2 regions of the Serpentinimonas sp. SMBJO2 genome follow, and region 1 is predicted to be linked to the other one. Evidence: predicted binding sites of a transcription regulator. Region 1 holds the regulator's gene; the other holds the start of a gene.
What was found. Region 1 encodes HrcA, which represses chaperone genes, less so after heat shock. Its sites were predicted from a motif close to TTAGCACTCNNNNNNNNNGAGTGCTAA; they were not measured.
Positions count from the first base shown of each region.

Region 2: a site for HrcA is predicted at 1,880-1,906, ahead of rpoH (RNA polymerase sigma factor RpoH). Genes of this name have one in related genera too.

Region 1 covers NZ_CP150628.1:1,441,049-1,446,157, forward strand. The annotation lists gene rapZ (RNase adapter RapZ) at 1-379, opposite strand, end outside; gene recN (DNA repair protein RecN) at 364-2,019, opposite strand; gene AAAZ40_RS06735 (NAD kinase) at 2,016-2,951, opposite strand; gene hrcA (heat-inducible transcriptional repressor HrcA) at 2,989-4,029, shown strand; gene AAAZ40_RS06745 (NAD-dependent succinate-semialdehyde dehydrogenase) at 4,563-5,109, opposite strand, start outside.
Region 2 covers NZ_CP150628.1:691,126-696,234, reverse strand. The annotation lists gene AAAZ40_RS03115 (PQQ-dependent sugar dehydrogenase) at 1-1,138, opposite strand, end outside; gene AAAZ40_RS03110 (hemerythrin domain-containing protein) at 1,242-1,778, shown strand; gene rpoH (RNA polymerase sigma factor RpoH) at 1,959-2,918, shown strand; gene lysS (lysine--tRNA ligase) at 2,992-4,527, opposite strand; gene AAAZ40_RS03095 (replication-associated recombination protein A) at 4,690-5,109, opposite strand, start outside.

The DNA of each region.
Region 1 (5,109 bases):
CGCGCTCGAGCTCGATGGCATCGGCCAAGGCGCGACGCTGGTCGCTGCTGTCTTTGAGCGAGAGCGGGTGCAGGCGCCGGGTTTCGGAGAAGCGGCGCACCAGCGTTTCGGTGCTGGTGTCGAGAAACAGCACGGTGAGCGGCAGGCCACGGGCGCGCAGCTGGCGCAGCCGCAAGGGCAGGGTGGGCAGCGCGCGGGCGCTGCGCACGTCGATGGCCACCGCCACGCGCTCGGTGGCTTCGGCCTGCTGCAAGGCGACCAGCGGCTCCAGCAGATCGGGTGGCAGGTTGTCCACGCAGTAAAAACCGGCGTCTTCGAGCGCGTGCAGGGCCACCGATTTGCCCGAGCCCGACATGCCGGTGATCAGGACGAGTTGCATAACAGCTCCTGAGCGTGCGCCAAGGTGGTGTCGGTGAGCTGCTGGCCGCCGAGCATGCGCGCCACTTCGGCCACCCGCTGCGCACCGTCCAGGGGCTCGATCTGGCTGCTGCTGCCTTGCGCGTCTTGCCCTTTGCTCACGCGCAGGTGCTGGTGCGCGCAGGCCGCCACTTGCGCCAGATGGGTCACGGCCAGCACCTGCCGATCGCTCCCCAAGCGGCGCATGAGCTGGCCCACGGTGTGCGCCACCGCGCCGCCGATGCCGCTGTCCACTTCGTCAAAGATCAGCGTCGGGGCGCTGCCGACCTCGCTGGTGCAGACCGAGATCGCCAGCGCGATGCGCGACAGCTCGCCCCCAGAGGCTACCTTGCCCACTGGGCGCGGGGTGCTGCCGGGGTGCGCAGCCACCAAAAACTCGACTTGGTCGAGGCCGTGCGCTTGCGGCTCGGGCAGGGCCTGCAGCCGCACCTCGAAGCGCCCACCGGCCATCCCCAGGCCCTGCATGGCTTGCGTGATGGCGTGCCCAAGCCGCGCCCCGGCCTCGAGGCGCAGGCGGCGCAGGCGCTCGGCCTCGGAGCCAAAACGCGCCTGGGCCTGGTGTTCGGCCTGCTCCAGCGCGGCCAGATCGGCGCTGCGCTCGAGCTCGGCCAGCGCCTGGCGGCCGGCCTGCAGCCGCTCGGCCAGCGCCTGTGGCTCGCAGCGCAGGCGCCGCGCCAGCGCCAGCCACAGGCCTAGGCGTTGGTCCAGCGCCTGCAGCGCCGCTGGGTCGAGTTCGGTGCGCTGGGCGTGCTGTTGCAGGTCGTGGCAGGCGTCATCGACCTGCGCCAGCGCGCTGCTCAGCAGCTCGGCCAGGCCCTGGTAGCGCGGCTCCACGTGTTGCTGCGCTTGCAGAGCTTGCGCGGCGCGGTAGAGCAGGGTGCGGGCGCTGGCTTCGTCTTCGCTCAAGCAGTGCAGCGCCGTTTGCGCCGCCTCCAGCAGCGCTTGCGCGTGCGCCAGCCGCCCGTGCTGCAAGTTGAGCTCTTCCCATTCGCCGGGCAGCGGGGCTAGGCGCTCGAGCTCGGTGAGTTGCCACTGCAGGCGTTCGCGCTCTTGTTGCAGCTGGCTTTGTTGCGTGTGCGCCTGCTCGAGGCTGCGCTGCGCGGCGCGCCAGTCGCTCCAGAGCTGGCGCAAGGCGCGTGCGTCGATGCGGGCGTAGTCGTCGAGCAGCTGGCGCACGGCCTCGGGCCGCGTCAGGCGCTGCCAAGCGTGCTGGCCGTGGATGTCGAGCAGCAGCTCGCCCAGCTCGCGCAACTGGGTCGCGCTGGCGGTGCTGCCGTTGATCCAGGCGCGGCTGCGGCCTTGGGTGTCGAGCTGGCGCTTGAGCCGCAAGGGCTCGCCCGGCTCGCCCTCGAAGCCCTGCTCGGCCAGCCACTCGCAGGCCGCCGCCGTGGGCTCGAATTCGGCCACCACCTCGGTGCGTGCCGCGCCCTCGCGCACCACCGCGGCGTCGGCGCGCGCGCCCAGCGCCAACTGCAGGGCGTCGATGAGGATCGACTTGCCGGCCCCGGTCTCGCCGGTGAGCACGGTAAAGCCTCGCTGCAAATCCAGTTCCAGTTCGCGCACGATCACAAAATCGCGCAGCGCCATGCGTTGCCAGCTCAACCCACGCCCCCTTCGTTCCAGTGCAGCTTGCGCCGCAGGGTGTCAAAATAGCTCCAGCCCAGCGGGTGCAACAGGCACAGTTGGTGCGCCGCGCGCCGCACCACGATGCGGTCGCCATGCAGCAGGCTGGTGAAGCTCTGCATATCAAAGTGTGCGCTGGCGTCGCGCCCCGAGACCACCTCGACCGCGATTTCGCCGCTGGCTGGCAGCACGATCGGGCGGTTGGTGAGCGTGTGCGGCGCGATCGGGGCCATGATCCAGCCGTCGATGGCCGGGTGCAACAGCGGCCCACCGGCCGACAAGGCGTAAGCGGTGCAACCCGTGGGGGTGGCGATCACTAGGCCGTCGGCGCGCTGCTTGGCCACGAAATGGCCATCGACCTCGACCCGCAGCTCCACCATGCTGGGGGCGCTGCCGCGGTTGACCACCACGTCGTTCATGGCGATGGTCTCGAACACGCACGAGCCGTCGCGCCAGACGCTGGCGTGCATCAGCGCGCGCCGGTCTTGCTCGTACTGGCCGTGCAGAATGGCTTGCAAAACCGGGGCGTAGCCCTGCCACGGGATGTCGGTGATAAAGCCCAGTCGGCCTTGGTTGATCCCCACCAGAGGGACTTGCTGGCGCGCCAGCTGGCGCCCGATGCCCAGCATGGTGCCATCGCCCCCGAGCACCAGCGCCAAATCGCAGTGCCGGCCGATCTCGCTCACGTCGAGCACCGGGTAGGTTTCCAGCCCGGTGTTGAGGGCGGTTTCGCGCTCCAGGCTCACGGCGCAGCCCTGTTTGAGCAAAAAATGCGCCAAGGTGTCGATGATGCCGCGCGAACCCAGTGCGTTGTATTTGCCGATCACCGCCACGTGGTGGAAGCGCAGCTCTGCCGCAGGCGGCAGGGCAGCCAGCGGCGGTGCAGCAGGGGTTGAGGCGTGCTGATTCATGTGCAAATTAAAGCACAAGCCCATTAAAATCTTCCTCATGCTCGATGACCGCTCCAAGCACCTGCTCAAAACCCTGGTCGAGCGCTACATCGCCGACGGTCAACCGGTGGGCTCGCGCACCCTGTCGCGTGCGGCCGGGCTGGAGCTCTCGCCCGCGACCATCCGCAACGTCATGAGCGACCTCGAGGATCTCGGCCTGATCGCCAGCCCGCACACCTCGGCGGGCCGGGTGCCCACCGCGCGCGGCTACCGGCTGTTTGTCGATACCATGCTCACCGCCCGGCGCGACGAGCTCCCCGCCGTGGAGTCCATGCCGGCCGCTGCCCTGCATGGCGAGCAACCGCGCCAAGTGCTCAACCAGGCGGCGCAGCTGCTCTCCAGCCTGTCGCATTTCGTGGGCGTGGTGCGGGTGCCCAAGCGCGCCAGCGTCTTCAGGCACATCGAGTTTTTGAGCCTGTCGCAGCGGCGCGTGCTGGTGATTCTGGTCTCGCCCGATGGCGAGGTGCAAAACCACGTCATCCACACCCAGCCCGAGTTTGAACAAAGCCAACTGCAAGAAGCGGCCAATTTTCTCAACGCCCACTACGCCGGCCTGACGCTGAGCGAGGTGCGCGACCGCCTGCGCACCGAAGTCGAGCGCCTGCGTGGTGAGATCGCCGCCCTGATGCTGCAAGCGGTTGAGCTGGGTACCGAAAGCGAGGCGCAGCAAGACGCGGTGCTGGTGGCCGGCGAGCGCAACCTGCTGTCGGTGAGCGATTTTTCGCACGACTTGGGGCAGTTGCGGCGGCTATTCGATATCTTTGAGCAAAAAACCCAGCTCATGCGGCTGCTCGACGTCTCGCACCAGGCCGACGGGGTGCGGATCTTCATCGGCGGCGACAGCCAAGGCGTGCCGTTCGAGGATTTGTCGGTGGTCAGCGCGCCCTACACCGTCGATGGCGCCGTGGTCGGCACCCTGGGCGTGATCGGCCCGCAGCGCATGCCCTACGAGCGCATGATCCAGATCGTGGACATCACCGCCAAGCTGCTGGGCAACGCCCTGAGCCAGCCGCGCCAGGAGTTTCGCAGCCCGCCGTGAGCAGCTGGCGCCCAGCATGGGCCTGCGCGTGCCTGTGCCGGTGGGCGCATGGGCGCCTGTGCCGGCGCTTCCTTGGGCGCTTGTCTGGGCGCTTGGGGATGCAGTAAACTCCAGATCTCTGGGCCTCTAGCTCATGCTTGGTTAGAGCAGCGGACTTAAGCTGCGCCGCCCTGCGGTTCGCAAGAATACGGGCGGCGCGAATGTGGGTTGCCGGTGGGTAAGTTCACTCTGCCTGCCGGTAGAACTGCTCAAATTCGGGGAAACCTCTGCCTTGCTGGCGTGGCAATCCCGAGCGAAACTCCCCCTTGGGGGAGGACGTGTAGAGACTGTACGGGCAGGTCGTAACGACAAGAGACAGTCCAGACCACAAACCCGAAAGGGGTGGCGAAAGCCATAGCTGGTACGCATAATCCGTTGGTGCCGTGTTCGACTCACGGGAGGCCCACCATCTGCCCAAACTTCCAGACCGACGAGGGGGAGGCCGAAGGTCGGTGAAGCCGCGCCCGGCAGAGCTGCTGCAAGCGCCGCAACGCTCAACGCAGCACATCGCCCACGCAGACGTACTTGAGCTCCAGGTATTCGTCGATGCCGTGGTGCGAGCCCTCGCGCCCGAGGCCCGACTGTTTCATGCCGCCAAAGGGCACGTGCTCGGTGGCCAAGATGCCGACGTTGACGCCGACCATGCCGTACTCCAGCGCCTCGCTCATGCGCCAGATGCGGCCCACGTCGCGGCTGTAGAAGTAGCTCGCCAGCCCGAATTCGGTGGCGTTGGCGGCGGCGATGACCTCTTGCTCGGTGTCGAAGCGGAACACCGGGGCCAGCGGGCCGAAGGTCTCTTCGCGTGCGCACAGCATGGCGGCGTGGCAGTCGGCGAGCACGGTGGGGGCAAAGAACTGGCCGCTGCCCAGCGCGCTCAGGCGCTGCCCACCCACCAGCACCCGCGCCCCCTGGGCCTGCGCGTCGTCGAGGTGGCGTTGCACCTTGTCGAGCGCGGCGGGCTCGATCAGCGGCCCGATGGCCACGCCTTCGGCAAAGCCGCTGCCCACTTGCAGCGTGCCGACACGGGCCGCGAATTTCTGC
Region 2 (5,109 bases), 750 kb from region 1:
CGGTGAGCAGGTAGAGCAGGCCGTCGGGGCCTTGGCGCACGTCGCGGATGCGCTGCCCCAGGTCTTCGAGCAGGCGCTGCTGGGCCACCACGCGCGTGCCGTCGAGCTGCAGGCGCAACAGGTGCTGGCCGCGCAGCGCCCCCACGAACAAATTGCCCTGCCACTGCGGCCCGTAGCGCGGGCTGAGCAAAAAGGCCATGCCCGAGGGCGCGATCGAGGGCGTCCAATGCACCAGCGGCTGCTCCATGCCGGGGTGCTCGGTGATGCCGGCGCCGATGCGCGTGCCGATGTAGTTCACGCCGTGCGTGATCACCGGCCAGCCGTAGTTGCGCCCCGGCAGCACGCGGTTGAGCTCGTCGCCGCCGCGCGGGCCGTGTTCGTGGATCCACAGCATGCCATCCGGCCCCCAAGCCGCCCCCTGCGGGTTGCGGTGCCCCCAGCTCCAGATTTCCGGCAAGGCGCCGGGGCGGCCCAGCAGCGGATTGTCGGGCGGCACCGAGCCGTCCTTGGCCACACGCACCACCTTGCCATGGTGGTTGTCCAGCGTTTGCGCATCGTCCATGCGGCTGAAGCGGTCGCCCAAGGTGAGGAACAGGTGGCCGTCGGGCGCCTCGACGATGCGGCAGCCAAAGTGGTGCCGGCTGCCCACCTTGGGGCTTTGGCGAAACAGCACGCGCAGTTGCTCGATGCGGCGCAGGTCGGCCGACAGGCGCGCGCTGGCCAGGGCGGTGGAGTTGCCGCCGCCCGCCCGGGCTGGCTCGGAGTAGCAAAAATAGATGATGCGGTTGCGCTCGAAGGCGCGGTCGGTGATGAGGTCGAGCAAGCCGCCCTGCCCGCCTTCGTCGATGTCGGGCAGGCCTTGCAGTGGGGGGCTGACGCGGCCGTCGAAGCCGACCACGCGCAAGCGCCCGGCGCGCTCGCTCACCAGCACCTGTTCGGGGCCGATGAAGGCCAACGCCCAGGGGTGCTCCAGGCCCTGCGCCAGCACCTGCGGCTGGGGCTGCGCGGGTGTCGCACTGGTTGCAGCGCTTGGCCAGGAGGTCGCCGCCAACCCCAGCGCCAGCGCCGCCAGGGCGTGGCGCCAGCGCTGCAGGCGCGGCCACAAAGAAGAGCAAGCAAAGGCTGGGTCGGATGGCATAGGGGTGGCCCGGTCGGCGTTACCAAAGCTTGCGCCAAGTCAAAGTGGCGCGCGGAAAGGCTGAGAATAATCGAAGTGTTCGTTTTTTTCAGGGAAAACCCCCATGATCAGCCCCCGCGCCTCCATCAACCTGTTCGACTTTCTCGACACCAGCCACCGCGAGTTGCAGCGCCATCTGGTTTTGTTGCGCGCCACGGTCGAGACCTGCCAGACGCGGTCGCTCGACGCCGCCGGGCGCAAGCAGGCGCGCGCAGTGCTGGATTTCTTCAATGGCGAAGCGCGCCAACACCATCTGGACGAAGAAGCCCACGTCTTTCCGGTGCTGCTGTCCAGCCGCAGCGAAGAACTGGCCGCCACCGCGCGCCGCCTGGTGCAAGACCACGGCTGGCTGGAAGAAAACTGGCTGCACATCGCACCCGCCATTTCTGCCCTGAGCACGGGCAACCAGTGGTTCGACCCCATCGAGCTGCAGCACGCGCTGGAAGTGTTCGAAGCGCTGTACCTCGATCACCTGCTGCTCGAAGAATCGCTGGCCTACCCGGAAGCGCAAAAGCGCCTGCAAGCCTACGACCAAGCGGGCATGGGCCGCGAGATGGCGCAGCGGCGCGCCCAAACGCGCCGCGCCACGGCGTCGGCCTGAAACTGGCCGCCTACAGATCGGCTGGCTGGCGAGAGGGCGGCCTCGGGCCGCATCGTTGCTGCTTCGGCGGCCTTCTTTTTGTGCCCTTGCTGCCCTCGCTCTTGGCACTCGAGGCCGTAGAGTGCTAACATTCGGCCATTGCCAAAGCCGCACGGCTTGACCATCAAAGGAGATGCCCCCATGAGCAGCACCGCCCTTGCCCCGTTCACGCCTTACCAATACGCGCCCTCAGCCCCCGTGGGCTGGACCGGCACGTCGGCGCTGGTGTTGCCGCCGCTGGGCAACCTCGACGCCTACATCAGCGCCGTCAACCGCCTGCCGCTGCTCACCGCCGAGGAAGAGCACGACTACGCGCAGCGCCTGCAGCAGCACAACGACCTGGAAGCCGCCGGGCGGCTGGTGATGTCGCACCTGCGGCTGGTGGTGTCGGTGTCGCGCCAGTACCTGGGCTACGGCCTGCCCCATGCCGACCTGATCCAGGAAGGCAATGTGGGTCTGATGAAGGCCGTCAAGCGCTTCGACCCGCAGCAGGGGGTGCGGTTGGTGAGCTACGCGCTGCACTGGATCAAGGCCGAAATCCACGAATACATCATCAAGAACTGGCGCATGGTGCGCGTGGCCACGACCAAGGCGCAGCGCAAGCTGTTTTTCAACCTGCGCAGCATGAAGCAGGCCTTCAAGGCGCAGGCAGCCGATGCCGACACGCACCGCGAGCAGCTGAGTGAGTTCGAGGTGGACGCGATGGCGCGCGAGCTCAACGTGCGCCGCGCCGACGTGCTCGAGATGCAGACCCGGCTTGCCGGCGGCGATGTGGTGCTCGACCCCAGCCCAGGGGACGACGGCGAGGAGGCCTACGGCCCGATCGCTTACTTGGCCGACAGTGGCCACGAACCGAGCACGGTGCTCGAGGCGCGCGAGCGCGACCACCTGGCCAGCGAGGGCGTGCAGCGGGCGCTGGGGCAGCTCGATGCGCGCGCACGCCGCATCGTGAGCGAGCGCTGGCTCAAGGTGGCCGATGACGGCAGCGGCGGCATGACGCTGCACCAGTTGGCGGCCGAATACGGCGTGAGCGCCGAGCGCATCCGCCAGATCGAGGCCGCCGCGCTGAAAAAAATGCGCCTGCTGCTGGAAGCGGCCTGAGGCGCTGAGAGGCCGAGAGGCCGAGAGGCCGAGAGGCTGGAGGGCTGCGGGGCTGGGCCGCCCCGCCCCGGCCCTACTCCCGGCGCAGCGCCGGGAACAGGATCACGTCGCGGATGCTGGGGCTGTCGGTGAGCAGCATCAGCAGGCGGTCGATGCCGATGCCGCAGCCGCCAGCCGGCGGCATGCCGTACTCGAGTGCGCGCACGAAGTCGGCGTCGTAGTACATGGCTTCGTCGTCGCCGCCGTCTTTGTGGCCTGCCTGCGCGGCAAAGCGCGCCGCCTGGTCTTCGGCGTCGTTGAGCTCGCTGAAGCCATTGGCCACCTCGCGCCCGCTGATGTAGAGCTCGAAGCGCTCGGTGATGCTCGGGTCGGCGTCCGAGGCGCGCGCCAGCGGCGAGATTTCGGTCGGATGGTTGCAGATGAAGGTGGGTTGCCAGAGCTGCGGCTCGATGGTTTCTTCGAAGTACAGGACTTGCAAGCCGGCCAGGCTGCGCTCGGCCAGCCGCTGCTTGACTGGGTCGAGGCCGAGCTGCTGCAACTGGGTTTGCAGCCAGGCGCGGTCGTCGGCCTGAGCGCCGGCGTGGCTGTATTTGGCGATGGCCTCGCGGATGGTGAGCCGCTCGAACGGCGCGCCCAAATCCACATCGCGCCCCTGGTACTGCAGCCGCGTGCCGCCGCAGACGCGCTGCGCCACGTGGCGGATCATCTGCTCGGTAAACACCATCAGGTCGAGGTGGTTCCAGTAGCCCGCGTAGAACTCCATCATGGTGAACTCGGGGTTGTGGCGCACGCTGATGCCTTCGTTGCGGAAGTTGCGGTTGATCTCGAACACGCGCTCGAAACCGCCCACCAGCAGCCGCTTGAGGTAGAGCTCGGGGGCGATGCGCAAGTACATGTCCTGCGCGAGCGCGTTGTGGTGCGTGACGAACGGCCGCGCATTGGCGCCACCCGGTATGGGCTGCAGCATGGGCGTTTCGACCTCGAGAAAGTCGTGCGCCAGCATGAACTCGCGCAGGCTGCTCACGGCCAGGCTGCGCGCCAGAAAGCGGCGCCGCGCCTGGGAGTCGGTGATCAGATCGACGTAGCGCTGACGGTACTTGAGCTCCTGGTCGTGCACGCCGTGAAACTTGTCGGGCAACGGCCGCAGGCTCTTGGTGACCAGACGCAGCCGCTCGACCTGCAGCGTGAGCTCGCCGGTCTTGGTTTTGAACAGGGTGCCCTCGGCGGCCACGATGTCGCCCAGATCCCAATGCTTGAAGGCGGCGTGCTGCTCGGCGCCCACGCTGGCGTCGTTGAGGTAGATCTGGATGCGGCCCTCGGTAGGGCCAAAGGAGCCGTCTTGCAGCGTGGCAAAGCTGGCTTTGCCCATCACGCGCTTGAGCATCATGCGCCCGGCCACGCTGGCGCGCACCTGCAGCGGTTCGAGCATCTCTTTGCTCAGGCCGCCGTATTCGGCGTGCAGGGCCTCGGCGCGCTGCTGCGGCTTGATGTCGTTGGGGAACGCCACCGGCCCACCGGCCGCCTGCGCCAAGCGCAGCGCCTGCAGCTTGGCGCGCCGCTCGGAGATCAGGTGGTTTTCATCGGCGGGCAGGTGCGTGTCGTCGGCCATGGTGCGCGGTCGGGGTGTGGGTGCAAACCCTTGATTTTAACGGGGGAGGCCGGGAGCACGACAACGCAAGCCAGGAGACGGCCCTCAAGCGCGTGCTGCCGGTGTTGCAGGAAACGGCGCGCAGCATGCGGCTGCTGCTTTAGACAGCACAGGCCTGCAGGCTCAGGGCTTGGACGCGGCCGCATTGCGTGCGCGCAGCTCGCGCAGCTTGTCGCCGATGCGAATTTCGAGGCCGCGTGGCACCGGTTCGTACAGGGGCGGCGGCTGCAGGCCGTCGGGAAAGTAGCTTTCGCCGGCGGCGAAGGCGTCGGGTTCGTCGTGCGCGTAGCGGTAGCCCTGGCCGTGCTCGAGCGTGCGCATGAGCGCCGTGGGGGCGTTGCGCAGGCGCAGCGGCACCGGCCGGCTGCCGTCGCGCTGCACCAGGGCGCGCGCGCTTTTGTAGGCGCTGTAGGCGGCGTTGCTCTTGGGGGCCACGGCGAGGTAGAGCGTGGCCTGGGCCAGCGTGAGCTCGCCTTCGGGGCTGCCCAGGCGCTCATAGACTTCGGCGGCGTCGAGCGCGATGCGCAGCGCGCGCGGGTCGGC